DNA from 3 places in the Guptibacillus sedimenti genome. Region 1 is predicted to be linked to each of the others. Evidence: riboswitches for the same ligand, from Rfam matches in the RefSeq annotation. Region 1 holds a riboswitch; each other region holds the start of a gene.
What was found. A riboswitch is a leader RNA that binds a small molecule or an ion and turns the genes downstream of it on or off. The one in region 1 is predicted to bind cobalamin.
Positions count from the first base shown of each region.

Region 2: linked by a shared signal. The riboswitch ahead of PQ578_RS03590 (ribonucleoside-diphosphate reductase subunit alpha) and the one ahead of PQ578_RS18455 (acyl-CoA thioesterase) in region 1 are both predicted to bind cobalamin.
Region 3: linked by a shared signal. The riboswitch ahead of PQ578_RS01430 (ABC transporter substrate-binding protein) and the one ahead of PQ578_RS18455 (acyl-CoA thioesterase) in region 1 are both predicted to bind cobalamin.

Region 1 covers NZ_JAQQWV010000005.1:105,395-113,179, forward strand. The annotation lists gene PQ578_RS18440 (CoA-disulfide reductase) at 1-221, opposite strand, end outside; gene PQ578_RS18445 (LLM class flavin-dependent oxidoreductase) at 463-1,458, shown strand; gene PQ578_RS18450 (AI-2E family transporter) at 1,513-2,592, opposite strand; gene PQ578_RS18455 (acyl-CoA thioesterase) at 2,746-3,240, opposite strand; cobalamin riboswitch at 3,354-3,537, opposite strand; gene PQ578_RS18460 (DsbA family protein) at 3,681-4,337, opposite strand; gene PQ578_RS18465 (DoxX family protein) at 4,353-4,769, opposite strand; gene PQ578_RS18470 (threonine/serine exporter family protein) at 4,879-5,328, opposite strand; gene PQ578_RS18475 (threonine/serine exporter family protein) at 5,344-6,105, opposite strand; gene PQ578_RS18480 (tetratricopeptide repeat protein) at 6,251-7,633, opposite strand.
Region 2 covers NZ_JAQQWV010000001.1:744,806-752,590, forward strand. The annotation lists gene PQ578_RS03575 (response regulator transcription factor) at 1-147, shown strand, start outside; gene PQ578_RS03580 (sensor histidine kinase) at 134-1,459, shown strand; gene PQ578_RS03585 (hypothetical protein) at 1,465-1,587, opposite strand; cobalamin riboswitch at 1,808-1,983, shown strand; gene PQ578_RS03590 (ribonucleoside-diphosphate reductase subunit alpha) at 2,117-4,348, shown strand; gene PQ578_RS03595 (ribonucleotide-diphosphate reductase subunit beta) at 4,363-5,400, shown strand; gene PQ578_RS03600 (hypothetical protein) at 5,522-5,833, shown strand; gene proB (glutamate 5-kinase) at 6,174-7,283, shown strand; gene PQ578_RS03610 (glycerate kinase family protein) at 7,297-7,785, shown strand, end outside.
Region 3 covers NZ_JAQQWV010000001.1:274,184-281,968, reverse strand. The annotation lists gene PQ578_RS01440 (adenosylcobinamide amidohydrolase) at 1-1,134, opposite strand, end outside; gene PQ578_RS01435 (FecCD family ABC transporter permease) at 1,137-2,177, opposite strand; gene PQ578_RS01430 (ABC transporter substrate-binding protein) at 2,161-3,144, opposite strand; cobalamin riboswitch at 3,283-3,466, opposite strand; gene PQ578_RS01425 (ferritin-like domain-containing protein) at 3,565-3,975, opposite strand; partial or broken gene PQ578_RS01420 (ABC transporter permease) at 4,205-6,780, opposite strand; gene PQ578_RS01415 (ABC transporter ATP-binding protein) at 6,777-7,460, opposite strand; gene PQ578_RS01410 (sensor histidine kinase) at 7,557-7,785, opposite strand, start outside.

The sequences.
Region 1 (7,785 bases):
TTCATCGTTACGCCCATCTCTTCTAATTTTTCAGGAGATGAGTAGAATAACTCCTGTGGATTCTTTACAACTCCACCTACATATAGAGCAATTCCACATGATAAGAAGGATACATTATCATTACGCTCATAAACAGTAATACTAGCTTCTGGATAACGTCTTGCTATATTTGTAACTGCCGCTGTTCCAGCATGTGTACATCCAACTACTGCTACTTTCATCAATATTCCTCCTCATTAAATTGTGAATGATTTCACATATAAAACAATGAGTATGTGATGTTTTTCACAATTTCTATATTTTTAGTATATGACATCTTCTCCAAAGTCGCAACCACTTTGCTCACTATTTCACATTTTATTAAAAAAAGAAGTCTTATCACTATACCATCCCTATTTAAAGCGTTAGGATAGAATGAGATTGCTTATACTAACATAGAGAATAGAAGGAGATGCAGGACGATTGATAAACTTAAGTATTCTTGATCAAGCTCCCATTCCCTCAGGAAGTGACTCATATACAACCCTTGAAAATACACGAAACCTTGCTATTTTAGCAGAAGATCTAGGATATAAACGATACTGGTTTGCAGAACACCACAGTACAAAAGGGCTAGCTAGCACAGCTCCTGAGATTATGATGGCACATATCGCAGCCTCAACAAATCGCATTAAAGTAGGTTCTGGAGGTGTCTTACTCCCACAATACAGTCCTTTTAAAGTAGCCGAAAACTTTCGTCAGTTAGAAGCTCTGCACCCCGGTCGAATTGACCTTGGCGTAGGACGTTCTCCTGGAGGTACAGCAAAAACGAGACTCGCTTTAACAGACGGCGTAAATAAAGACTTAAATGAGTTTCCTCGTCAGTTAAAAGAGCTTTCTCACTATTTAACCGATTCTATGCCTAGCGGACATGAATATGCTGGTATCAAAGCAGCACCACAAACGAACACCCCGCCTTCCCTCTGGCTTCTTGGCATGGGAGAAAACAGCGCAAAAAGAGCAGCAGAGTTAGGAATTGGCTATGTTTTTGGCCACTTCATTAAACCCGATCGAGGAGAAAATACGTTAAAAACCTACTATGAATTGTTCAAATCAACCTACTTTAGTTCATCCCCTTCTGCAATCATAGCGCTTTTTGTTGTTTGTGGAGAAACAGATGAACATGCTGAGGAACTTGCTCAAAGCCAGGACCTCTGGCTTTTACGTGTTGAAAAAGGCCTCGATAGTCGTATTCCCTCTCCTGAAGAAGCAAGGAAATATCGATATACAGCTTCCGAAAAGGAAAGGATAGAGACAAACCGAAAGCGAATGATTATTGGTTCTCCGTCTACAGTTAAAAAGAAAATCGATGACTTGGCCGAGCTTTATGAGACAGAAGAATTTATGGTACTGACAAACTTACACGACCCTAAAGAACGGAAAAATTCATATAAACGCCTTGCACACCTTTATTTATAAAGATACCTAAAAGACAAACTCCCCTAATCTTAAACGAATTAGGGGAGTTCATCGCTATTCAGTTAATTCCGCTCGATGCCGTATGCGATAGAATTCATAGAAATTCTTAACAATGACTTTAATAACTGAATAAAGTGGGATAGCAATCAGCATTCCAATGAAGCCATATAAAGCAGCTGCTACAATGAGTAGTAAAATAATCGTTAAAGGATGAATGTTTAACCTTTTGCCAAGTACTACAGGGGCTACCAGGTTTCCTTCTAATTGTTGAACGACTATTGTAATAATAATCACATACAACGCTAAAATAGGTTCTTGAGTTAAAGCCACCACAAGTGCTGGGATAACTCCAATGATAGGTCCAAAGAATGGAACCACAGCTGTGACCATAACAAACAGTCCTAATATTAATGCATAAGGTAGGCCGATAATTAAATAGCCAACATACATTAAGATTCCGTCTACAATCGCTACAATAATTTGCCCAATGATATAAGCAGATAGCGTTTCATCTATCTTATGAAGAATCTTTCGCCCTTCCCCTTGATGTTTATTAGGGATTAACTTCAACAGAAAAGGACTTAATTTGTGATCATCCTTAAGGAAATAAAACAAAACAAAAGGCACAATGACGAGAACTGTGGTGGCACTTGTTAATGCACTCACAACTTGCATGATATGATCACCCAAATTTTGTGTTAAATTCCCTAAAAAACCTGTTGCTTTTTGTTGGAGGTTTTCTACCGAAAACATTCCCATATCCTTATTCTCCATCATCTTTTCTGCATCTTTTGCTGATTCCTTCAACTTCTCAGGTAATTCCTTTGAAAACTCAGATACCTGGCTTTGTATCGGATTTGCTAGAAAAGTAAAACCTGTATAGAGGATACCTGCAATTGCCAAAAACACGACTAATATCGCGGCAAGATCCGACACATAGGGAACTTTCTTCATTAACTTAACAATTGGCTTAATCGCATAGTACAAAAAGCCAGCAATAAGAACGGGGTAGAAAAGTGTACCGATAATTGTTTTTACTGGTTTTACTAAACCTAACTCCGTTAAAAAGAAGAAACAAATTAATAATAGAATTATACCTGTAATATACTTAAAAAAATCATGTTTAATCCACATTGGTCGTCTCCTTTGGTTATTTCGTTGCACTCTAACTCCTATACCACTCAACTATCTTTTCCTAACTTTGTTTTCAAAAAAAGTTTCTTATTCCAAGTAATCAGGATGAGAACGAAAGAAAGGAGAGATGGATAACTCCGCTCTCCCTTTTTGTTATAACATGGTTAAAATTTCTGCTAAGTTCTTACTTGTTACTTTACGTTCCAATCGTTTTTGAGCTCGTTTTTGCGCCAGCACATTAAGTTGCCTCTCCCCTTCTGTTTCTGGTTCAATTCCAGGGACTTGCATCGGCTTTCCTTCAAGCAAAGCAACAAACGAAATAAAGCACGTAGCTGCTACACGATCTGCACCTGTCAATAAATGTTCAGCGGTTACTTTCACAAAAACTTCCATAGAACTTTTTCCTGTCCAAATGACAAATGCTTCATAATGAATCGAATCTTCTTCAGTAATAGGATGCAAAAACTCAACTGTATCCATTGATACCGTGACGCATTCTAGACGAGAATGCCTTGTTGCTGCGATTGATGCTAACATATCCATGTCCGCAAGTAATTTCCCTCCAAATAAGGTTCCGTGACTGTTCAAGTCCGGTGGAAAAATACGACTGCTCTTATAGACTCTTGATTCGCTTACTGTCTTTTTCATATCCTCTCTCCTTTTCCAAACAATAAAAAATGCATCCTCTTTCCACAAGAGCATGCATAACGAATAGGCATCATCTAGCCTTCTCGATACACCCCCCTATCATCCGTAGGTCAATCAGTGCTTTAGAAAAGGCAGGTCTCCTGACTTGAAGCTTCTTAGAACGAATACTCCTTCCCTATCATTGATAAGTGGAATAACGCATCGTTTATACTTCTTACAGTGGCGGGACCGCATTGGATTTACACCAATTTCCCTATTATGTACTGGATTCAGCACACCTTTTCCATATTTATTCAATTGTACTTCTTCATTCTTTACTTCTTTCTTTACAAAGTCAAGACACGTCCTTAATCAAACGTTTGTTTAATCTCTTTTTTATTAATCAAACGTTTGTTTAACAAAAGGTCTAAAAAAAAAGACGCCATTCAGGCGCCTAATAGTCATTCACTCGTAGAGTTCTCAACCATATTATTTAATTCTGATAGGCTGTTTCCCTCGAATCGTTTTTCATCAACCAGTAAGGCAGACGTTGCAGAAACATTTTGCTTGTTTGCATAAGCAAGATCGGCTTCTACTGCTTTTTCACCGGCTCCACCTTTATAGGCAGAAACAACCTTATCTGTTTCTTCCTCGCTCACCAAACCACTAAGAGTTTCGGTTAAAAACGACAAACTTGCTTTGTTTTTATCTACCTGAAGCTGATCATAGACAACGTGGTGAAATTGCCAGAAAACATCGTTTCCAAGCTCTTGGTAAACCACTTCAGCAAACTCAGCTGCTCTAGTTGAATCCTCATCAACAAATGGGTGCTGAACAAAGTAAAATTTAACTTTCCCCGTAGCAATCAGTTTTTCTTGAATCAATGGAAATAAAGAATCATTAAATGATTGACAGGAACGGCATCGATAGTCTCCGAAAGCCACCAATTCTACCGGAGCCGTTTCTTCTCCTAGAAAAGGTTGATTTTCTAATTGAAAACCTTTCGTATCAGCAAATGGCTTAAATCGCATGATAATAACCAAAAGAACAAGCACAATACCTACAACTAAGAAAAACCATCTAGCACTTCGTTTTAACTTCTTTTTAGGTTTAGCCAATCACTCACTTCCTCTTTAATCCTTCGATTCCGACTCCTGGTTAAATGGTAACGACTTGATCAAGTAGTTGGATAGGCTATAAGGTCCGCCTCCACTTAAAAAAAGCGAGACCGACATTGCTAGAAAAGCGATATCTAACTCATAGCCGCCAAGCATACCTGTTGACCTTTTTACTGTAAGAAGAGCGCCGATTAGAATCATAGAAAATAACACGCTAATGAAACGTGTTCCTATACCAAGAATCATTAAAATTCCTCCAGCTATCTCAATAACAGCAACAACATAAGCTAGAAAACCAGCAATCCCAATTGTTTCAAAGAATGCTATCGTGTTTTCAATACCTCCAGAAAACTTTAAAAACCCATGAACAAAAAAAAGCACACCTACGACCAATCGAATTGTTAACAATCCGAGATGGGGATAGGTTTTCATCGTTGATCCTCCCCAGATACTAACATTATTTGACACCGTTCGACAGAGTCATCCGCTTAAACGTTATCATAGGGAATGGCTATGACGCAAAAGGATTACGACCTATTTTTTACTGTTTTTGACGTCTCGTAAGTGTTGAATGACGAATGATCTGGTTAATCACTTCTGAGAATACTAATCCGACTGCAATCGAGCCTGAAATCATAAAAGCTTTTGCTGCGAGGTTAATGGCATTGTTATAGTCATTTTGGACAAAATTCCGCATCGCATCATACGCTAATCCACCAGGAACAAGCGGAATAATTCCCGCTACGCTAAAAATAATAACGGGCGTCCGATACATTTTTGCAAAAAACTGACTAATCACAGCAATAAAGAAAGAAGCGGTCACCGTTGCAACGACTACATCGATTCCTGAAGCTTCCATAACATAATAAATCATCCAACCGCACATGCCGACAAATCCACCCTTTATTAGAGAGGATTTCGGAGCATTAAACAACAAGCCAAAAGCTGCGCTTGCCACAAAGCTCGTTACAATCTGAGCAACAAATGTCATTTCCTTACTTCCTTTCTACAAAAATGATACAACAAGCGCAATACCTGCTCCGATTGCAAAAGCTGTTAAAAATGCTTCTGCGCCTTTTGATAACCCGGATATAAGATGTCCAGCCATCAAATCTCTTACGGCGTTCGTAATTAACAACCCCGGAACAAGTGGCATAACCGAACCAATAATAATTTTATCAAGTTGTTCACCAAGTCCTGTCGAAACAAATAGAACAGCAAGTAAACCAATTACGAACGAAGCAAGAAATTCAGAAAAAAACTTAATGGGTACGAGACGATTAAATAGGGTTACACTATAAAAGCCACCTCCGCCAGCAAGAACTGCAGGCACAAAATCATTCCACTGACCTTCGAACATAATTAAAAAACAACCGCTGGCAACCGCTGCAGCAATGAATTGTTTCGGAAAGGTATAGCGCTCGGTCATCTTATCAAGACGATAAAGCTCATTGTATGCTTCTTGAATCGATAAATCGCCGCTACTTATCCGTCTCGAAATACTATTTACTTTTGTCACCTTATCGAGATCAGTCGTTCGATCTGATATGCGGATTAACTGCGTTTTAGAAGGTTCAGGACCTTCAATTGAAAAAATAATACCAGTTGGTGTTACGTAACTATTCGAATGAGATGCACCGTAAGCGTCCGCTATTCGTGTCATCGTATCTTCTACTCGATACGTCTCTCCACCGTTTTGTAGCATGACCTTTCCTGCCAATAAGCAAACTTGTATAATGTCGTACGCATAACTCGATTGATTTTCCATACTTCGCTCCTGACAACCTTAAAATATCTTAATGACACTTAGTTTATATGAACCTGCTAATATTTATCAAATATTAACGAAGATCCCCTTTCGATTATGTAATACGTTGATTAAAAGAGAAAATAGCGCAAGGCTTAGCCTCGCGCTATTGATGTGAAGTCCTTTGCATCTGTGAATAGATTGACATATACGTATTGGATTCTTCCACCTTACCCATCTCACGGTAAACTTTCGTTAACCATTGTACTGGAGTTGGGTCTGTTGGATGAAGCTCCATCTCCCAATCGAAGCAGGTAATCGCTTCATCATACTGCTTCATTTTATGATAAAGTTTTCCTAGCTGAAATTGCTTATCTGGATCATCCTGAATATCTACCATCGTTTGTACCGTTGATAGTATCGAGAGGTCGTTGTTTTTCTCAATAAAAGGCTTCACCCAACTATAGACGTAGCTTAATCCAAATTCATGGAGCATTCTTGGTATAAGCGCATGAAGCAAACCATCTAGGTAAGGTCGATTTTCTTTATGTCCAAGTAAATTTTGTAGAGAAATGAAATCAATAGCTGCCAAGGAGATGCTTTGATCTTGAAAGGCTTTTAGTAGAAGTTCATATTCACTTTGTAAGATCGCTTGCTTTTCGGATAATAAATGAATCGCTTCGCTTGTTTTATTCAAATACATGAGCGCTTCAAAAGCATTTTTTCTGAGTTGTAAGTGGTGAGGCGCTTCAGTGTACATTAACCAAAGCAGACGAGCTCTCTCAGGTTCAGAGAGTGTGACATGGATAAGGGATTGTGGGTCCAATTCTTCCTCACAAGGAGACTGGAGATAAAGGTGGAGTCGCAATGCGGATAATTCAAACATACGTTTTTCTTTACGAAAGATCGTTTCAAGAGAACTGTGATTGAGCTTCAAATCTTCGTAAGCCTTGATTTCAGCAAACAGGGGATCTGCCTCTACAAGCTCACTGTAATCTCCTTCGTATATATTTCTTATTGTTTGGTATTCTAACTTGCGCGCTAGCTCAAGTGCCCACTTATTTGTTGGATCAAAATGTAGCATTGTTGCTAGAATTTGAAACGCTAAGCGCAATTGCCCGTTCCGTCGGTACTCGTAGAAGTGCTTTCGCATTAACTTGATAATCGTATCGTTTGAGAGAAATGAGTCAAAGTAAGAAAAAATAAAGGCTGTCTCTTGAGGAGTATAATGCTTTTGGACAGATTGAAAGACTTGCTTAGTGGATTTGAGGAGAAGCGTTCGATTAGACAAAAAATGATCAATAAGCGGATGTGAAGCTTGAAGTACGATGCCATTTTGGAAAGCTTTCTCAACGAGAGAATCACTCTTCATTTCGGCTGTTTTTCCTGTAATAAAATCATCTTTATAGAAGAAAAGATAAAATTTACTTCCGTCTACCTTCTCTGCTTCAAGAATTTTCATTCTGTGATGAATCGCAAGGCGTTCAACACGTAATTGGACTTGTCGTTGATTCGAGATGACAGTAACACTTTGAGGTTGCTCGATCATTGAAATCCCTCCCGGGCAGAGCTAAATTTAATACCTTCCACCTTCATTCTACCACTCTGTTGCATAGGAATAAAGCGAACAATCCCTCCCTGCAGAAAGTAAGTCGAACAAATGAATTTAAGAGAGACAGGCTTGCCTCCCTTCTAGCTTCT
Region 2 (7,785 bases), on a different contig from region 1:
ATTGAAACCATTTGGGGATATCACTATGCAGGTGATGGTAGGTTGATTGATGATCTAGTGAAGCGGCTACGTAAAAAAATGGAACATGCGGATTATCAAATCGTGACCGTCTGGGGGTATGGTTATAAAATCGATGAAGAAGCTTAAGATCGGCACGAAATTATTTCTAAGCTACGTGATTTTAATTGTGGTTATCCTTCTCATTACAACGGTCTCATTTCGCTATCTTTTTCAAGAATACCTTGTTCGTGAAGCCAGGGATCAGCTTCAAAAAGAAGGCCTTCAAATTAGTCATATGCTTGAAGATCGAAATTGGAAAGGGAATCAGCCGCCGAATAGTTTACTGGATCGTAGAAGAATTGAAATGGCGGGTAATTTAATTTCTTCTCAATTCATTATTTATAACCAGAATGACAGGGCGATTTATTCAAATGTCGATGATGACGTTCAAAAGGAGTATGAAGAAAATAAGGGGAAGCGATTTGTTACAGAGGAAGTGCCAATCAATGCCTCTCGTGAGCAAATTGGCCGTCTTGTCCTTTTTACAAAGGTAGAGAGTTTAGAAGGCTTTAATCGAATCATCGAACAGGCACAGGCGGTGAGCCTCTTTGTTTCTGCGGCGGTTGCGGTACTCCTTGCGGCCTGGATGCAAAGAGGCATAACAGGACCGATTCGTCTCCTGGCAAATCACATGAGACGATTTAGTATGCGAAAGCCACAGCCTCCACTAAAACTTAAGTCAAAAGATGAAATTAATGAACTAGCGGAAACCTTCGAGGAACTAACGGATCAGCTACGAAAGAATGATTTCGACCAAAAAGAATTTCTTCAAAATGCCTCTCATGAACTCAAAACCCCTTTAATGGCAATCCAAGGGAATGCGGAAGGAATTCTAGACGACGTGATTGTCGGAGAAGAAGTGGGGCATAGTCTTGAAGTAATCGTAAATGAAACGCAGCGACTCAAGAAAATCGTGCAAGATATTTCTTATTTAACAAGACTGGAAACAGTAGAAGAGGCTTTCACCTACGAAGTAGTTGACATGCAACTTATTATGAAAGAAGCGGTGACGGCAGTAAAACCATTAGCTTACCAGAACGGGTTAAAGCTAAAATATGATGGTGATTGTGCGATTTATGTAGAGGTAGACGCAGATAAAATGAAGCAAGCTTTCTTGAATATTATTGGGAATGCCCTACGATTCGCCTCATCTTTCATCGAAATTCGTATGCGGAAAGAGGAAAATCAGGTTGCGATCGAAATTCAAGATGATGGTACTGGATTTGGAGAGAATCCCGATCGTGTTTTTGAACGGTTTTACACAGGAGATCAATCTGGCTCTGGAATCGGATTGGCGATTACGAAAACAATTGTAGAAAAGCATCATGGTGAAATTTACGCAGAAAATCTTAAAAAGGGAGGAAGGGTTATCATCACGCTTCCTTTACCACCAGGATGAAGGTATTACGTTTTGTGTTCATATAATTTTTGTAGAATTTCTTTGCTTTCTTCTTCGCTTAGAAGACCGAATTTCTGACAGAGCTGTGTGTAGCCAGCAAGCTTCTTAAAGCATGTCGTTTTTTTCATCATACTCACCTTTCTTTCCTTTAGGAAACTTTTTTAGGTGTTAACAATATATGCTTAAACGAAGTGATTGTGATAGGTGTTTGTCCTTAAAGTTGAAATAAATCCTCGTCAATGTAACAATAGAGCTTGTGCAAAAACGATGGGTCATGTAAGATGGTGTTATCAATATTTAGTAGTTTAAAAGTGTTTTCATACTATATATGGGGTAAATCTAAAATAATTAAATAGTTGAGTATGCGGTGTCGTAGAACGACTTAAAAGGGAATCCGGTCTGAATCCGGAGCTGTCCCCGCAACTGTCGTGTGGACGAGGCAAGAAACCACTGGAGAATAATCTGGGAAGGTTTGCCAAGGACGAAGCACAAGCCAGTAGACCTGCCGTGTACTCAAAAACGTTTCTATTCTTCGGGGATTGAGGGTGAGAGATGGCATCGGAAATGTGTACATATGTGCACGTCTAACTTGTCGTTTTCTCCAGGCTCACTCTGCTAAGAGTGAGCCTTTTATAATGAAAAAAAGGAGAGAGGCTAATGAGCACAGTGGTTGATACGAAGTTAACAACACTAATAGAGGAAGTAAACGTTATTCTAATTGACTATCATTTGCAGACAAGTGAAAGCTTCCTTGCGAAAACAACAAAGGGCCTAACAGAAAAACCTACACAAAACGAGATTGACAATATCCTTGTCTTAAATGCATTGGAACGAATTACGGCAGAAGAGCCTGATTGGACATATGTGGCGGCAGCTTTTCATCTACGTACGCTTTATCGGAATTCTCTTCGTAACCGAAATGAAAAGGAAGTATATGGGGAAGGGAACTTGTATCGGCTTCTACAACAGCTAACGAAGAAAGGGATTTATAACGAAGCCCTTCTTCAATCTTATTCGAAAAAGGAAGTGGATCAGGTAGCGATGTTCATCGCTCCAACACGAGATCGTCTTTTTACATACATTGGCCTTCGCACACTTGCAGACCGCTATCTTGCTACCGATCATGAAAAAAACGTGTATGAATTACCGCAAGAACGCTTTCTTGTCATTGCGATGACACTGATGATGAATGAACCGAAAGAAAAGCGACTTGAATTCATTAAGGAAGCTTACTGGGCGTTATCCAATCTCTATATGACAGTAGCGACGCCAACACTTTCAAATGCCGGTAAAAGTTACGGTCAGCTTAGCTCGTGCTTTATTGATACAGTTGATGACAGCCTCCGCGGCATTTACGACAGTAATACGGACGTCGCTACCGTATCAAAAAATGGTGGAGGAATTGGCGCATACCTTGGGAAAATTCGTTCGCGTGGTAGTGATATCAAAGGGTTTAAAGGGAATTCATCAGGAGTTTTACCTTGGATGAAACAACTAAATAATACAGCCGTTAGTGTGGATCAATTAGGTCAACGCCAGGGCGCTGTTGCGGTTTACCTCGATGTTTGGCACAAAGATGTTTTTGAATTTCTTGATGCCAAGCTTAATAACGGGGACGAACGCATGAGGACGCATGATCTTTTTACTGGTTTGTGTATTCCAGACCTTTTTATGGAAGCGGTAGAAGACCGGGCAGACTGGCATTTGTTTGATCCACATGAAGTCCGTCAGGTGATGGGGTTTTCTCTTGAAGATACTTATGATAATGAAACAGGCGCAGGAGAATTTCGCATGAAATATGCGTTGTGCGTAAATCATCCTAAACTATCAAGAAAAACCGTCCCAGCGATTGAGATTATGAAGCGTGTCATGAAATCCCAATTGGAAACAGGCACGCCATACATGTTCTATCGCGACACGGCTAATCGCGCAAATCCGAATAAGCATGCTGGCATGATCTATGCTTCAAACCTTTGTACCGAGATTATGCAAAATATGAGTGCGACGACCGTTGAAGAGGAAATGACGAAAGACGGTAAAATTATCATTACGAAAACGCCTGGCGATTACGTCGTTTGTAATCTATCAAGCATCAATCTTGGACGTGCGGTTACAGCCAATGCCCTAGAGCGATTAATCCCGATTCAAGTAAGAATGCTTGATAACGTCATTGATATTAATACGATTGAAGTCCCTCAAGCGCAGTTAACAAATGAGAAGTACCGAAGTATCGGTCTTGGAACGTTTGGTTGGCATCACTTACTGGCGAAAAAGGGGATCGTCTGGGAAAGTTATGAAGCAGCAAACTATGCAGATGAACTCTATGAAACAATTAACTACCTAACCATACAGGCGAGCCATGAACTTGCAGTTGAAAAAGGGAGTTATTCTCTTTTTGAAGGCTCTGATTGGCAAAACGGGGAGTACTTTACACAACGTGGTTATACGAATGAAAAATGGAGCGCACTGAAAGAAAAAGTTGAGTCAAGTGGTGTTAGAAATGCTTATTTACTAGCTGTTGCACCAAACAGTTCAACGAGTTTAATAGCCGGATCAACCGCTTCAATTGATCCGATTTTCCAAAAGGAATATTCAGAGGAAAAAAAGAATTATAAAATTCCAGTGACGGCACCTGACCTTTCCCATGAAACAACCTGGTATTATAAATCGGCGTATCATATTGATCAGCTGTGGAGTATTGAGCAAAATGCGGCAAGACAGCGTCATGTCGATCAGTCGATTTCATTTAATATTTATGTGCAGAGCACGGTGAAAGCAAAGGACTTGCTCAACATTCATTTGACGGCGTGGAGAAAAGGATTGAAGACAACGTACTACACTAGGAGTACTTCAGTTGAGATCGATGACTGTGAAAGCTGCGCAAGTTAAAGGAGGAGATCAAAGTGGCAACGATACAGAAAAGAAAGCTCTATGACGTGTCTGCACCGAATAGCTCAACAGGGATTATTAACGGTAAGAGCTCAAACGTTCTAAACTGGGATGATGTCCGGTTTAGCTGGGCTTATCCGATGTATAAAAATATGCTAGGAAACTTTTGGACTCCGTTTGAAATCAATATGTCAAACGACGTAAAGCAATGGGAAGCATTAAGTGAAGATGAGCAAGATACGTTTAAGAAAATCATTGGACTTCTCGCTTTTCTAGACTCAATTCAAACCGACTATTCGAGTAAAGTAGCAGATTATTTAACAGATTCAAGCCTTTCTGCGCTCATGCAAGTGCTTTCCTTTCAGGAAGTTGTACACAATCAGTCCTATAGCTATGTGCTTTCTTCGATTGTCAATAAACATGAGCAGGATCGGATCTTTGAATATTGGAAGCATGATGAAGTGCTCTTAGAGCGTAATCAATTTATTGCCTCAGGATATGAGGCATTTGTACAAGATCCATCACCTCAAACGTTTTTTGAATCGATCGTGCATGACATTATTCTTGAAGGACTATTCTTCTATGCAGGATTTGCTTTCTTCTATAATCTCGCGCGTAACCAAAAGATGGTATCGACGTCTACGATGATCAATTACATTAATCGAGATGAACAGCTTCACGTCACGTTGTTCGTAAATATTGTAAAGGAACTGTTCAAGGAGCATCCTGAGCTTAATACGGGAAAGAACCATGCTTTCATTACAAATACTTTCAGAGAAGCGGCTGAACTTGAAATCAAGTGGGGAGAATACATCATCGGTGATCGTTTTCCTGGTATTACGATGAATGAATTAAGCGATTATATTAAATTTATGGCTAATACGCGCGTGAACCAGCTTGGAATCAAGCGTCCTTTTGAAGGGCATCGAGAGAATCCAATGAGGTGGATCAAAGCATATGCTGATGTGAATGCTGGAAAAAGTGATTTCTTTGAACAGAAGTCACGTCAGTATACGAAAGTGTCTGATGATAATGGATTTGATGATTTATAAATAGAGCGAAAAAGGAGGGAGTCTAGTTCCCTCCTTTTTATTTTAATCCAAGCACGGTTAAGCTGTCCCCCTACTAAATTAATTATGAAGCGAGTGACTAATGAAGAAAGGAAGATTGATGTTGCCAAATGATCATCAACGAATTATTTATGGCGGTGGCTCTATGAGTCCAAGTGGATGGAATTTTCCACAGCAACAGTGGTTAGGCCCTGGAGGTCTTCCGCCAGGATACAATGGAGGAGGTTGGATACAGCCGTATCCACATCAACAGCCATGGTTAGGTCCCGGTGGATTGCCGCCCCAGCACAATCTTTATCAGCAGTGTTTGAATAACTGCTATCAAAGTTATGCACAAAATGACCAAATGTATCAAGCGTGTGTTTATCAGTGTATGAGGCAATTTGGCTACCGGCATGGGGAGTGCTGTCCCTGATAAATTAGAGAAATGGATTGCCTATGAAGAGCAAAAGCGCCTGAGAGAAAAGGCATCTGTTGAGGCGTATTTTTCCCCTGAGCATTCAACCCACACCTGGGGACTTTTAGGCACACCTACAATTGAACACTCTCGCTGTTGAGCATTTTCTATGAAGGGCGCGTTGTTCAGATTTCTGCAATTCGCCTTTTTTATTTGGCAGTTTTGTTTCCTTGTTAACATTAGATAACAATACATATATGGTTTTTAGTAGCATAAAGCAATACAACTTTCGCTTTTTGTGTTAAAATTTTAGAAATTTCATCATTGTTTCGATCGTGTTTAGATAAGGAGATGTAACATGGGAAAGAAGCGTATTGTTGTGAAGATTGGAAGTAGTTCATTAACAAACGGACGGGGAGAAATTGATCTAGATAAGCTCATTGATCATGTCCATGCACTTGTATTACTTCGACAAGAGGGACATGAAGTGCTACTTGTTTCGTCAGGAGCAGTGGCTGCAGGGTTTAAAGAACTAGGTTATCCTGCAAGACCCGTTACGTTAAAAGGAAAGCAGGCTGCAGCAGCTCTTGGACAAAGTTTACTCATTAAATCTTATATCGAGGAATTCAATCAGCGGAACATTTCAGTCGCTCAAATTCTGTTAACACGCCCTGATTTCTCAGATCAAGCACGATACAAAAACGCGTTCGATACGCTGTCTGAATTGCTGGCAAGAGGTGTGATGCCGATTATTAATGAAAATGATACGGTCTCAACGGAAGAGTTAAAGTTTGGTGACAACGATATGCTTTCAGCTCTTGTAAGCGGACTCGTTCACGCAGATGAGCTCATCATTTTAACGGATGTGAACGGTATCTACGATTCGAATCCGGCAACGAATCCTAATGCTGTTAAATATCATACTCTGGCAGAGATTACTGATACGATGATTGAACAAGCCGGTGGTGCCGGATCAAGCGCTGGAACAGGGGGCATGAAGTCGAAGCTAATTGCAGCGAAGACGGCTTTAAACCTGAGCGTTCGCGTCTTTATCGGTCATGAAACTGGTAGTGAAAAGTTACTTCGAATTCTCTCTGGTGTCGGAGACGGAACCTATATCAATCGAGAGAAAGCCACATCTTTCCCAATTAAAAAACAATGGATTGCGATGCACTCTCACGTATCAGGTCAGCTTTATATTGATGAAGGGGCGGAACAGGCGATTATTTCAAATGGCAAGAGTTTGCTTTATGGCGGAATCAAGCAAGTCGTAGGCGACTTTAGTGTAGGAGATGTCGTAGAAGTACACGGGCAAAATGGAAAACTTGGAAAAGGACAGGTTCGATATTCTTCTACGTTTTTGGAGAAGATTCTTCATTTTCATAAGGAGGAATGGAATAAAGAAACAGAGATACCAAACGTTGCAGTGATTCATCGAGATCAATGGGTGGGAACTGTTTATAAATAAAGGTGGTAAAAGGATGAATATACTTGTCACAATGGATTCATTCAAAGGCTCTCTTTCTTCAAAGGATGCAGGAGAGGCTGTGAAGCAAGGGGTTAAAAGAGTTTTTCCAGAGTGCATGGTGGACGTCATTCCGATTGCCGATGGAGGAGAAGGTTCACTTGAAGCCGTTCAAATCCTCCCTGGTCATTTTGAGTCCGTTTCGATTCACCAGCTTGATGGAAAGAAGAAAATGGCACGTTACTACCGGACAAAACAGGCTGCTTATATTGAATGTGCTGAGGCGGTTGGATTGCACTTAATAGCTACTGAAGAGCTTGAGCCTTCACGGTTAACGAGCTATGGTGTTGGGGAACTCATTCTGGATGCAGAGGCCAAAGGCGCTAATGACATTTATGTATTCCTTGGTGGGACTGGTACGACTGACGGCGGACTTGGATTATTACAAGCACTTGGAAATGCGTGTTTGAATGAGTCGGGGCAAGAACTACCACTCTATGAAAAT
Region 3 (7,785 bases), on a different contig from region 1:
CGACGCATCAACGGCATTGCCGACGCCAGCAGTCACAACGACGAAAACAGAAACGTCATCGTCCTCAATGAGGCGATAAGCGACGTCCTCGAGCCGAACGGCCGTCATCATGCCAACTGTTTCCGTTGGATCGATGCCGTGTGCTTCAAGAAAGCTCGTCATCTCCCCTTTATGATCGGTGCAGTTATACGTTTTATCTACGTGACGGTTTACAAAGGTGCGGTACCAACCTGTTCCTGAGCCAACAACGCCGGAAGACATCGTTCGGAGCGGGAATGGTGCGTTCAGGGTGATCATGTCATTTTGATGGGCAAGCCATTCTTCCGTAATGCGAAGATCATTTAAATCCTCCGCCTGCTTTTCCGGCAGCAGCAGCATTTGCGGCTTTGGCACGGTTGGATGCGGATGCTTCTCGATTTTCGTTCTGTAAACGGTCTGAATGCGCTCCTCGTTTAACACGTCATTTGGCTTGTTGTGCAGGTTGATTTGCCCATTTTCAAGAAGAAGAAGGCGATCGCAGTAAAGTCCCGCTAAATTCAAATCGTGAAAAATCGAAATCACCGTAAGACCCTGTTCCCGCGTCCACCTTTTTAACAAATCAAGTAGCTCTTTTTGATAGGAAAGATCCAAGTGATTCGTTGGCTCATCTAATAAAAGAATTTCAGGTTCTTGCGCAAGCGCCTGAGCGAGAAAGACGCGCTGGCGCTCACCGCCAGAGAGCTCATTCACGTAGTGATCTTCAAAACTTGCGATGCCGGTTTGCGCCATCGTGCGCTGGACGATCGCTTCGTCATGTTCGCTCCACGATTGGAACCAGCCGGATTGATGGGCGTAGCGACCGAGCGAAACGGTTTCTTTTACCGTATAGGGAAAAGCCTGCTCCGCGTGCTGTGGCAGGACCGCGAGCACGCGCGCCAGCTGTTTCGCTGAGTAGCTTGCGATCGGCTTTTCTTTTAGCAAAACGGAGCCTGACTTTGCTTTCAGAATGCCGCTAACCATTTTAAAAATCGTCGTTTTGCCGCTTCCGTTCGGACCAACGATTCCGAGCAGCTCGCCTCTCTCTACATCAAACGAGATGTCGGCGAGCACGTCGTGACCGGGGTATCCTCCTGTAACAGATTGTACGCTAAGCATGCTTATCCTCTACTTTCTTTACGTCTTCGAATTAAAATAATGGCAAACACCGGCGCACCGATGAGCGATGTAATCACGCCGATCGGAAGCTCTGTTGGTGAAATGATCGTGCGCGAGATCAAGTCCGCGACGATCAGAAATGCGGCGCCGAGTAAAATCGAGAGCGGCAGTAAATGGCGGTGATCCGGTCCCCATAAGAGGCGCGTTAAATGCGGAATCACAAGACCAACAAAGCCAATCGTTCCTGACACAGCGACAGCCGCGCCTGTTAAAATCGAGCCGCCTATCAGAATCCAGAGCTTCCGTTTCGCGACGTTTACGCCGATATGCTGAGCGCGCTCTTCCCCAAACGACATAGCGTTCAGCTCTTTCGTACTGAAAAGGAGAATGCCTGCGCCAATGATGAAAAATGGCAGGATAATCCCGATATATTCCCAGCCGCGCATGGACACACTTCCGAGGAGCCAGCCGATGATCTGTCTTAGTTCCTCACCCGTTAGCGCGATCATGAGAGATAGAAGTGAGCCAAGAAAAGAGCTAAAGACGATTCCTGTTAAGATAATCGTCTCGACGCGCATCGATCGCTCGATTTGTCGTGCAAAGAAAAGCACGAGGAAAATCGTGAGGATCGAAGCGGCGATGCTCATAACAGGAAGGGTGAACACCCCGACAAACGGAATGGTAAGGTTGAAAAAGAGCACGAGCACAGCTCCGACCGATGCGCCAGATGATACGCCGAGTACGTACGGATCGGCTAATGGATTACGTAGTAAACCTTGAAAAGCGGCCCCTGCTATTGCAAGAGACGCCCCCACAAGACCTGCCAGGATGACGCGTGGCAGGCGAATATCCATCACAATCGTTGTAAACATCGGATCCGTTTTTCCTAAAGAAGGAAGGTGCAGCACTTCGGTTCCGATTAATTTTAAAATCGTGAGCACCGGGACGGAAACGGTGCCGATCGAAATGCCGAGCAGCATAGCGGCAATCAAAAGCCCTGTCGCTATCGGATAGGCAATGAACCGTTTATTCAGCAAAAACATCCGGGTAAACCGCTTTTGCAAGTTCCTCTACTCCTTCAACGAGACGAGGGCCTGAGCGCGTGACGAGGTCCGAGTGCACGTCGACAACTTGCTCTTCTTTTACCGCCGTTACGTTCTGCCAGCCGTCACGGCTTAACACTTGCTTGATGGGATCCTCTGTATAATAACCGTACGTTGTGATGATCACGTCAGGGTCTGCTTGAATGATCGCTTCCTGATCGATTTGGTTCCATCCTTCCTCGTCGTGCGTCACGTTCTTCGCATGAATCATCGAAAGCATGTCATCCATGAACGTATTTTTCCCTGGAGAGAAGATTTCAGGTGCAGGTGCAACTTCGACGAAGACCTCTTTCTCATCATCTTCAGGGATGTCTTCCGCTTTTGCTTGAATGTCTTCAAGCTGCTGCTTCATGTCACTGATGGTTGTTTCGGCTTGTTCGGTTTCACCTGTTGCTTGTCCGATCATTTCAATTGATTTGTACACTTCTTCAAAGCTTTTTGCATCGTTTACCACAAGTACAGCGATGCCCGCATCGCGAAGCTGTTGAAGACCGGCTTCTGAGTTATGTGCGCTTGATCCGTGGGCAAGTACGAGATCAGGCTTGAGCGAAATGATTTTTTCGACGTTAAATTCCATGCCGCCGATTTTCTCAATGTCAGTCGTTTCTTCCGGATAGTTCGCGAAATCTGAAACGCCGACAACTTCTTCACCAGCGCCAAGGTCGAATAGAATTTCCGTGTTACTCGGAATGAGAGAGACGATTTTCTCAGGATCTTTCTCGATCGTCACTTCCTCATCGAGCGCATCGGTGATGGTTACTGGGAAAGCGCTATCTTCTGACTGTTCAGCCTGGTCTGTTGTTGCATTTCCTTCATTCGTTGCACCGTTTTCCTCGCTTGCGCCGCAACCAGCGATAATTCCTGTCACGAGAAAAAGTAAGACGAGTAGTGAATAAAGCTTTTTCATGTGTGTTTCTCCTCCTGTACGATGATGTCTCTAAAATAAAAAAATCCCCACGCCGGAGGGCATGAAGATGGTCGAATGGAAGTAACGGCAGCCAAAAGCTACACCTGAATCCGTTCGCACATCCCTATCCTCGTAGGCTGTTCGCGCTTGATTCAGGCAGGTCTCCTGGCTCATGGTTCTCGCGTGCTGCTCCTTCCCATTCGTTGTGCGAACAGTGGATTCTGCAGCAAGCGACCATTTACAGTGGCGGGACCGCGCTGGAATTGCACCAGCTTCCCTTTTAAGTCTTCATTGAAAAGACACCTGAATCGATCACTATGAAATTTCGTAACAGGTTTATTATACATGATTGTATGAGTGGGGGGAACTGTTGTCTTTTTTGGGGGTCAGGCTCCTCCCTGGCACCACACGACTTTCTTACTACCTTCTCTTCGTTAAGAAATACAAAAACCAGACGGCGTGGTTTTGCTCATCTAAGGCTGCGCCAGTGAACGCCTCTTTGATGAACGGATTATTCGTTTGATCAGCCACTCTTCTATAGAAATCTGCTGCGTCTTGTTCATCGTTCAAAGAGGCATCAAGGCCTGCCCAATAGTTTGTCGGACATACTTCGGTTAGCTTTGGAGAAGGCTCTTGACCGGTCAGTTGGGTATAAATGGACTTGAACAATTTAAAGTGCCTTTTCTCATCTTTTCGAATTTCTAGAATGCGATCTCGCTCGGTTTCATTCGGAGCGAGCTGAGCTAACTTTTTGTAACACTGAATGGCGCTATATTCTCCGTTAATGGCAGTCGCAATGTCTTCTTCGAGGGTGCGATAGTATGGGTACATGATTGAACTCCTTTTTTGCATGTGATAGGCACAGTATATGGGGAGGGGGTCTGGTTCGAGCCTGACCCCATTCAGATTTATATCTATCGATAACTCTTCTCCCTCAACACTTTAAAGGGATTTTCGTCCTCACAAAAAGCAGCAAAAGTGTCTCTCCATTGAGGACACTTTTGCTGCTTTTGTCTTTTAGTGGGGTCAGGCTCGAGCCTGACCCCCTCCTCCACCACACCTACACATTCTCCTGCTTCAACGTATCGACAATATTGTTCTTCTCTAATTTCTTAATCGAGTAAAGCATCGCCGAACCAACGATGATGAAGATGGCGACGACCACAAAGAGAAGGCTCATCCATGGAAGAGTAAATCCATAGACAAATGTATTTCTAAATGAGAGATACATCACATACATGATCGCAATGCTAAGTGGAAATCCGTACAGGATCGCCTTCATGCCATAGAAGATGCTTTCGTAGTTCATCATTTTATTAAATCCTTTCGGTGTCATGCCAATCGATTTCAGCATCGCAAATTCTCGCTTTCGAAGCGAAATACTTGTCGAGATCGTATTGAAGATATTCGCGATGGAGATAAGCGATATCAAGGTAATAAATCCGTACGTGAAGACTGACATAAAGAGGATCATCTGCTGATCACGCTGTCGATTTTGGAACACATTGTAAACGTATAGATCGTTTCGTTCTCCTTCTTCAATCGCTTCCTGCGTCGCCATTGGATCCGAACTATTCATGTAGAGATTCGTTTGAACATTTTCTTCAACACTGGTATCAATCAACTGATTCATGGTTTCCTCTGAAACGATAACGTCAATTCCACCTGCGCCAGACGCACTCACTCCCATTGGCACCTCATCGGCTAAGGCTCCAATTTGAATTTCATTTATTAATGTTGCTTCTTCTGTTTCATAATTCATCGTGTAAAGTTTAATCTTTTCACCAGGTTCGGTGTTAAGGGCTTTCGACTCCTTAAATTGACCTGACTCGCGATCTCTAAAGGAGATGTTTTCAATGACGATTCCGGCCTGATCCGTTAATTTCTCCTCCTCCACGCCTACCTTTTTTGCATAAGCATGAAAACTACGTTCATCTAATCCATGTAAAACCGCATTATATTGGTATTTGCCATCCTTCAAAAGGCCGTAATCCTCAGTTAAGGTTTTTTGTAAATCTATTGGGACAGCATCAGGATCCACAAATGTCGTTAGGTGTAGATCCTTAATTTAAAAGTGGATTTTGTTACATTTTTGAGCTTCGTAAACGGCTCGAGATCTTCTTTCCCTACTCTCTGTCCACTTACTTGAATATCAAAATTGATGTTTTGCTGTGATAGCTCAAGAGATTTTTCTAAATTCGATGTAAAATAGGACACCGACAAGAAAAGGATAATGCTGATTACAAGCGAGAAGACCGTCACTTGGTACCTTCTTTTATTCCGCTTTAAATTCTTCAAGCCAATTTCCGCTTCAATCCCAAATAATTTTCGAATAAACTTTGACGTTTTCACCGTTTTGCCAGTTAGCTTAATATCCTGAGTTTGTCGAATTGCATCAATGGCAGAGACCTTCGATGCTTTCCGCGCTGGCATATAGGATGAAATAAAAATCGTAATCACTGAAATCCCGCATGCTATAAGAATAGACATCGGTGTCGCCACCACGCGGAGCTTTTCCGTCCCTCCAAGCGCCCCTTCAATAAAGGAGTTAATGAACAGGAACGTCGCTGCAATGCCACCGAGACCAGCAAGAATTCCGATTGGAATACTGATGACACCAATAATCGCTCCTTCAAAAAAGACCGATGTTTGCTTTTGGCGTTTCGTCGCCCCGACGCTCGACAGCATCCCTAAGTGTCTCGATCGCTCCGATACACTAATCGCAAAAGCATTATAAATTAAAGCGACAGAACCAATGATGATTACGCTCATAATAATACCAGCTAGTAGTAGCATCGTTTTTAATAGATTATCGTTGTCCGTCACGCCATAGTAACGCAGCAGATCATCGTTAAACGAGACGTTTTCAATATTATTTTCGCTCACCAGCGTTTCTGCATGTTTATAAAGGGACCGTTTCACTTTATTTAAAACCACCACGGCATCGACTTTATCCGTACTGTTCATGAGGCTTTGGTCAACATAACTAATCGCTGTATAACCAGGTGCCCAGGCTGGTTCCCAGGTCGGACGTGTGATTGTTCCAACGACCGTGTACGTTCTGGGCTCCGTGTTTTCTAATGATTCACTTGCTCCTTCCACATCCGTTTGCAGCGGATCATTTTGAGAAAAGGGATGAGCAATCCCTTCCATCTGGCGTTCGCCAACATCTACTGTAACTTGATCGCCAATCTCAAGGTTCATGCCTGAATTCGCTAAAATTTCTTCAGACAACACAATTTCATGATCATCCTTCGGCAAGCGTCCTTCGCTGATTTCGATCGGAAAGTTGTTAAATCCTTGCTCATTGTATTCTTTAATAAACAGATAAGGCTTGCTTTCATTTTGTGGCTCATCTAATTCGGCATAACCCACATTGTTGGCGAGAACGAGCGTACTGGTCGCTTCGTCTTTTTCAATGGCTTCAATTTGATCCGTATTTACGTTCTCATATTGAACATGCCATTCGCCATCTGTCGCGATCGATTGTCGCTGGAGGAGATCCATGAACGAGACGCCAAGCGTGGCGACAGCGGTCACCATCGCGACAGAAATAATGACGCCTATGATGGTAACGAGCGTCCGCCTCTTGTTTTCTTTTAAATGCCTGACGGTCAATTTGTTCACGATGTTCATGGACGAATCACCTCGTCTTTGGCAATCCTTCCATCTTCAATGGAAATGACGCGATCCGCTTGGAGCGCGATCCTTTCGTCATGTGTAATCACAATAAGCGTTTGGTTGTATGTTTTATTAAACATTTTCAGAAGTTCCATGATTTCGCTACTGTTTTGACTATCCAGATTTCCAGTCGGCTCATCGGCGAGCATTATCGCAGGATTACTAATAAGCGCTCTTCCAATGGAAACCCGCTGCTGCTGCCCTCCAGATAACTGGTTTGGCAAATGCCCCAGTCGATTTTGTAAGCCTAGCGTGTTAACAATATTCTCAAGCTGTTTCTTGTCGACTTTGTGTTCATCTAATAGCATCGGAAGGGTCATGTTTTCTTCCACAGATAAGATCGGAATTAAATTATAAAATTGATAAATGAGTCCAATTTGCCTTCTTCTAAAAATAGCAAGCTGCGTTTCATCTAGCTCATAAATATTGGTATTATCGACGAGAACATTGCCGCTTGTCGGTCTATCCACTCCGCCGAGCATATGAAGCAACGTTGATTTTCCAGAACCAGATGGTCCTATAATGACCACAAATTCTCCCTTGTTCACCGAAAAGGAAACATCATCGAGCGCCTTCACTGCCGTTTCGCCTTTGCCGTACACTTTAGACAGATTTTCTATTTTTAAAATTTCCATTGCAGATTCCCCCATTAATTTAATGTATCTTCAGTTTATCTGCCTAAAATGACGGTAAAGTGACTCTAAAGTGACAGTTTCGTCACCTTGCCATTTTTAAACCACTTGCTTGTAAAACTTGATTCTAAACTCGGTCCCCGCGCCCTTTTCACTGATAACTTCAATGTCCCCATTCTGGCTCGTCACAATGCTGTACGCCATCGCAAGACCGATGCCTACGCTATCATCGCAAGCATTCTTTCCCCTATAAAAGCGCTTAAAGATGTACGGTAGATCTTCTTTTGGAATACCAATTCCGTTGTCAGCAATTGTGATTTCGGTATAG